Regions from separate parts of the Flavobacterium sp. TMP13 genome, predicted to be linked through region 1. Evidence: riboswitches for the same ligand, from Rfam matches in the RefSeq annotation. Region 1 holds a riboswitch; the other holds the start of a gene.
The links. A riboswitch is a leader RNA that binds a small molecule or an ion and turns the genes downstream of it on or off. The one in region 1 is predicted to bind S-adenosylmethionine.
Positions count from the first base shown of each region.

Region 2: another riboswitch for S-adenosylmethionine. It lies ahead of ACRASX_RS13030 (Na+/H+ antiporter NhaC family protein); the one in region 1 lies ahead of ACRASX_RS06785 (homocysteine S-methyltransferase family protein).

Region 1 is NZ_CP193656.1:1,556,575-1,559,968, forward strand. Features, by position in the region: gene ACRASX_RS06775 (precorrin-2 dehydrogenase/sirohydrochlorin ferrochelatase family protein) at 1-165, shown strand, start outside; gene ACRASX_RS06780 (NAD(P)/FAD-dependent oxidoreductase) at 264-1,316, shown strand; SAM riboswitch class I at 1,483-1,597, shown strand; gene ACRASX_RS06785 (homocysteine S-methyltransferase family protein) at 1,899-2,900, shown strand; gene metH (methionine synthase) at 3,267-3,394, shown strand, end outside.
Region 2 is NZ_CP193656.1:3,008,316-3,011,709, reverse strand. Features, by position in the region: gene ACRASX_RS13030 (Na+/H+ antiporter NhaC family protein) at 1-1,215, opposite strand, end outside; SAM-I-IV-variant riboswitch at 1,273-1,369, opposite strand; gene ACRASX_RS13025 (hypothetical protein) at 1,482-1,910, opposite strand; gene sucD (succinate--CoA ligase subunit alpha) at 1,979-2,851, opposite strand; gene ACRASX_RS13015 (nuclear transport factor 2 family protein) at 2,939-3,301, opposite strand; gene ACRASX_RS13010 (UDP-3-O-(3-hydroxymyristoyl)glucosamine N-acyltransferase) at 3,304-3,394, opposite strand, start outside.

The sequences.
Region 1 (3,394 bases):
ACAACTGCCAAAAGACTTCGCGAATTTTTTGAAGAAATTATTCCAGAAGATATCAATGAAATGGTTCAAAATTTAAATGAATACCGTAAAACGTTAAAGGGCGATTTTGAAGACAAAGTAAAGAAGATGAACGAAATAACGTTGGCATTAAAAAACAAAGAATAAAACAATCTTACAAAGAAGATATTGATAATTGTCATTGCACACTTTTGCTTTTATTTGTTTCTTTGTAGTTATTAAGAATTATTATAAATAATTACACAATGATTAAGACAGACATACTCATAATCGGAGCCGGACCCACTGGCTTATTTGCAGTGTTCGAAGCAGGTTTATTAAAATTAAAATGCCATATATTAGATGCTCTCCCACAAGCGGGTGGTCAACTATCAGAATTGTATCCTAAGAAGCCTATTTACGATATTCCGGGTTTTCCAGAAGTGTTAGCAGGTGATTTAGTAGACGGATTAATGGAGCAAATTAAGCAGTTCGAGCCCGGTTTTACATTAGGCGAACGTGCTGAAACCATTGCAAAACAAGAAGACGGTAGCTTTATTGTTACGACGAATAAAGGCAAGCAATTTAACGCTCCAGTTATTGCTATAGCAGGAGGTTTAGGAAGTTTTGAACCGCGCAAACCACTTATTGATGGAATTAATTTTTATGAAGATAAAGGAGTTAAATACTTTATTAAGAATCCAGAAAAATTTAGAGATAAAAAAGTTGTCATCGCTGGTGGAGGAGATTCTGCTTTAGACTGGAGCATCTTTTTGGCCGATATCGCTTCAGAAGTAACCTTGGTTCACCGAAGAAACGAATTTAGAGGCGCTTTAGATTCGGTTGATAAAGTACAAGAATTAAAAACAGCGGGTAAGATAAAATTAATCACTCCAGCTGAGGTTGTGGGTATTAATGGAGCGGAGCACATCGAATCTGTAGATTTAGATGAGAATGGCGCACACCGTAGTGTGGCATGCGATTACTTTATTCCACTTTTCGGGCTGACACCAAAATTAGGACCAATTGGAGATTGGGGATTAGAGATTGAAAAAAATGCCATCAAAGTAAACAATGCCTTGGATTACCAAACTAATATTCCGGGAATTTTTGCAATTGGAGATGTAAATACGTATCCAGGCAAATTGAAGTTGATTTTATGTGGTTTCCACGAAGCAACTTTAATGTGTCAAGCAGCGTATCAAATTATCAATCCTGGTAAAAAATACGTTTTAAAATATACAACCGTATCAGGCGTAGATGGTTTCGACGGAACGCGCAAAGAAGCACCAAAAGCAGTTGTAAAGGCAATTGTTTAAAAAAGAGAATAAGATAGTAAGGTTCTGAGTTGCTGAGTTTTTTACTTGCTAACTCAGGGCCTTTTCACTTAGTAGCTTGCTCCCTTAGATCCCTTGAAACTTTAAAGAAAAAATTTGCAAGTCGCAGGCCTATTGCTTACCTTTGCACTGTTCTTAATTTTATTGAAAGTTATCACGAAAGGCGGAGGGAAAGACCCGATGAAACCTTAGCAACCCTTTACTATAAAGAAGGTGCTACATTCTACTTTAAACTGGTACTCAGTACAAAAGATAGATAACATAAATACATCACGTATTCTTCAAAACTTTTCATGAAACTTTATCGATATAACAACAGTAAGCTGTAGTAGAAGCACTAACATTGGCGCTTTTTTAGCAACAAGGTTCCTGTTTTTCGCTGTATCTTTTTTGCTGAACCCCAGCAAAAAAGGATGCCGCTGCACCCAGGGCTAGAGGCTTACAATAGTGAATTTTTAGAAACAATCCATTTGGATGCAAATAGCTTTGCGCGGTAGCGTCTTAGCAAGAAATTGAATAAAAAAAAGGCAACGTGAGTTTACACTTTGCGAGAAATATAATAGTATGGCAACAATTCAAGAGGCGATAAAGGAAAGAATACTAGTGCTCGATGGAGCAATGGGAACGATGTTACAACGCTACAATTTTTCGGAAGAAGATTTTCGTGGCGAACAGTTCAAAGATTTTCCCTATTCTGTAAAAGGCAATAACGATTTACTATCGCTTACCCAACCGCAAGCGATAAAAGACGTGCACACTTTATATTTTGAAGCAGGCGCAGACATAATCGAAACAAATACATTTTCAAGTACAACAATTGGTATGGCCGATTACCATCTCGAAGATGCGGTTTACGAATTGAACTACCAATCGGCAAAAATCGCTAAAGAAGTAGCCCAAATTTTTACAGCAAAAGATCCATCAAAACCACGTTTTGTAGCAGGTTCAATTGGACCAACAAATCGTACGGCAAGTATGTCGCCCGATGTAAATGATCCCGGATACAGAGCCGTAACTTTTGATGATTTACGAATTGCCTACAAACAGCAAGTCGAAGCCCTGTTAGACGGTGGCTGTGACTTATTATTGGTAGAAACAATTTTTGATACTTTAAATGCCAAAGCAGCACTTTTTGCTATCGAACAAGTAAAAGAAGAACGCAATATCGATGTGCCAATCATGGTTTCAGGAACGATTACCGATGCATCCGGACGAACACTTTCGGGACAAACTGTAGAGGCATTTTTAACCTCTGTTTCGCATATTCCGCTATTGAGTGTTGGTTTCAATTGTGCTTTGGGAGCTGATTTGCTAAAACCGTATTTAAAAACACTATCGCAACGCACTTCTTTTAATGTTTCAGCGCATCCAAACGCAGGTTTGCCCAATGCTTTCGGTCAATACGACGAAACGCCAGAACAAACGCAAGCCTTTATTCGCGAATATTTAGAAGATGGTTTAGTAAATATTATTGGTGGTTGTTGCGGTACCACTCCAAATCACATCCGATTGATAGCAGAAGCTGCAGCAGAATATAAGCCGCGCGTTTCAACAGCGACGATGTAAATAAAAGATTAAAAGATTTTATAACCTTTTAAATAGTAAACATGTTGTCGTTTTTTTGTCAATCCGACAAATGAGAAATAGTCACAAGTGAATTGTCTATCGGAGATTCGTTCTTCGTCGGAAGCGCAAGATTATCGATTACTGTAATTTTAGAGAAATTACAATAATCGATTTAAATTACAAAACCGCGTGAGGGATAGTAGTGGAACTCTTTTTTGTTGGTTTTTTACCAAGAAAAAAAGTGGGAGCGAATAGCCCGACCCTTTAGGGACACGCCCAACTAATAAAATGAATTGCTTTGAAAAGAGCAAACAATATAAACTTAGAACCTAAGCAACTTAGTGTCTCAGTAATTCAAAAAAAGAAATGGCAGAAGTAGAAAAGAGAAGAAACCTTGTTTTATCGGGATTAGAACCGTTAATCATTACACCCGAAAGTGTTTTTGTTAATATTGGTGAACGGACCAATGTAACTGGTTCGCGAAAATTTCTTCG
Region 2 (3,394 bases), 1.5 Mb from region 1:
AAAGAAATTTAATTTGCCGTTCGCGAAACTCAAAATCAATAATACTTGTGCACCATACGGCAAAATTCCCTGAATTATACAAGAGAAAATATCCAAAATCGTAGCAGTTTTTCTAGCATCCAATCCATATTCATCATTGATTTCTTTTGCAATTCCGCCTGTGATTACAATAGATACTGTATTGTTTGCAATCGCCAAATTAGCAAAACCCACCAAAGTACCAACTCCCATTTGAGCAGATTTTTTGCTTTTGATTGCTTTTTTTATATGGTACAATACGTAATCAATTCCACCTGCTTTATCAACCATGGCAGCTAGGCCACCCGTTAACATCGACAATAAAAAGATGTCTGTCATGCTAGTAAAACCCTCGTATATTTTTTGTGCAAATTCTAATACTGTAAAATGACTTCCTAAAAATCCTATTATTCCGGCTAACACTGTTCCCAAAAGTAAAGTTGAAAACACATTTACTCCCAAAAGAGCTAAAGCAATCACAACTAGATAAGGTAGAATCACCCACAATTCAAATGATTGTTGTGCAATATTAACTGCTTTAATTTCCGAATTCAACCCCAAATAAAAAAAAACAAGTAAGGTGATTATAGCTGCTGGAAACGCAATAAATAAGTTGATTTTAAACTTATCTTTTAATTTACAACCTAGCGATTGTGTCGCTGCAATAGTTGTATCTGAAATCATAGACAAATTATCGCCCAACATAGAACCACCTAATAACGCACCCGCAATAAGCGGCAACGAAGCACCACTTGTTTCTGCCAAAGTAACTGCAATTGGGCCAATAGCTACAATAGCGCCTACCGAAGTTCCAGTTGCCGTAGATAAAAAGGCTGCGATTAAAAAAATGCCTAAAGGAAAATACGCTACATCAATAGTACTGATTCCCAAATTTACCACCGCATCGACTCCACCCGTAGCTTTACTCACTACCGCAAAAGCACCAGCAAGTAAATATATAATGCACATCGTTATGATTTTACTTTCGCCACAACCCGCAATTAAAGTCGTTATTTTTTGCTCAGTATTTTGTTGCAATAATAAAAAAGCAGCAACAATTCCGACTAAAACTGCCACTGGTGAAGGCAAAGCATAAAAATCTTCCAAAAAAATTCCAGCTCCAAGAAATGTAAAAATAAATAATAATAAAGGTAGTAAAGCCCAAGGATTCCCTTTTGTTCGTAATTGATTTGTCATAAGTTTAATTTTAAATATAAAACGATTTAAACGACAAATAAATCTGAAAAGGGCTGTGATAACAACATTTTTTCCAAAGGATTTGGCTTATCGTTTTAGCACCTTGCTTGTTGCTGCAGGTTGCTATCTCATTGCGAGATTCGTGATAACGGCTGCAAATATACTATATATTTTGAAGAACAGTCAACGATTGTCCATTCACTACTACTATTTGCAGAAAAAGCCTTACCGAAGTAAAGCTTTCATTTATTATTTGATAAAATGTATTAAAAAGCTACATTCCATCTTGGTAAAGTTCCTTTTTCATCTAAGAAATCTTGCAAAATTTGCCCTTCCACTGCTGTTGGAATTGCTTTTACAGTTTCATTAAATGTTTCATACCAAACTACTTCTAGAAGCGAAATGTTTTCAATTTTCATTTGTGCTGGCCAAGAATATTTACGTCCTGTTTTTGCAAATTGATGTCCGTTTACGATTTTATCATGCAAACCACCATTTTTAATTTTTAAAGTTCCGTCATTCTGAACAGTTCCAGTAGAACCCACCATGATTAACTCTTTGTTTTCGCCATCTATTTCATAAACAACAAAAACACCTGAACCAGATTCTGGTGCATTACACACCGCTTCTAAACTATCTTCTATTGAAAAACTAAAACTATTAGTTTGATCAAATTTTTCTAACTCTTTATACATCATCCTTTAATTAAAAAAATGCCTCACAAATTCGTGAGGCATTTTGGAATTTATTTTTAAATTTTAGATTAACCTAAAACTTCTTTTACTTTTTTACCAATCTCAGCAGGAGAATCAACAACGTGTATTCCACATTGTCTCATGATTTCTTTTTTAGCTTCAGCTGTATCGTCAGAACCTCCAACAATTGCACCTGCATGACCCATTGTTCTACCAGCTGGAGCAGTAACTCCTGCAATAAAACCAACAACTGGCTTGCGGTTACCATCAGCTTTAATCCATTTAGCAGCATCAGCTTCTAATTGACCACCAATTTCACCGATCATAACGATACATTCCGTTTCTGGATCGTTCATTAATAATTCAACTGCTTCTTTTGTAGTTGTTCCAATAATTGGATCTCCACCAATACCGATTGCAGTTGTAATTCCTAAACCTTGCTTTACTACTTGGTCAGCAGCCTCGTACGTTAAAGTTCCTGATTTAGAAACGATACCAACTGTTCCTTTTTTGAAAACAAAACCTGGCATAATACCAACTTTAGCTTCTCCTGGAGTAATAACACCTGGACAGTTAGGCCCAATTAATCTTGCATTTCGTTCTTTAACATATTTATTAGCGTGAATCATATCTGCAACTGGAATTCCTTCTGTAATTGCAATGATAACTTTAATTCCAGCATCTGCAGCTTCCATAATTGCATCAGCAGCAAAAGCTGGCGGTACAAAAATAATTGAAGTATCAGCACCTACTTGTTCTACAGCGTCTTTAACAGTGTTAAATACCGGACGCTCTAAATGAGTTGTTCCACCTTTTCCTGGAGTTACACCACCTACAACATTTGTACCGTATTCAATCATTTGTGAAGCGTGGAAAGTACCTTCGCTACCTGTAAATCCTTGAACAATTATTTTGGAATCTTTATTAACTAAAACACTCATGATATATTTTTTATGTGATTTTATAAATTCTGATGCAAAAGTAACGCTTTTTATGTAAATTTTAAGCTCTTTTTCTTGATAAAATTGCTAAGATAATTGACTCATTTGATATCCACGATACAATTTATTGTCTTTGATTTGCCACATTACCATAAAATGCGCCAATAATATTTCTTCTCTCGGGTTTTCAATCGTTTTTACATAGTGCGCATGACGTATTGCTACGGTATCGCCATCAGAAATAATGTGACTTACGCGAACTTTAGACCTCACATAAGCTTTACTTAGACCTTTTGCATACTCCAACATAGAATCGTAATTCATCTGAATCAAACCATTACTGCTTTGCCATTCAAAAGCAATTTCTGGATGCAAAAAGTCTTTTAAAACTTCGCTATCAATTAGGGCATCCGATTTATAAAATTTCTCAACAAGTTCTTTAGTAGACATAGTTACTTCAATTTATTTAAAATTTCGGGAATCTTTTTGATATAAGCCAACTGCTTCAATTTTTCTCTTGATTCTTCTATTGGAGTTCCAAAA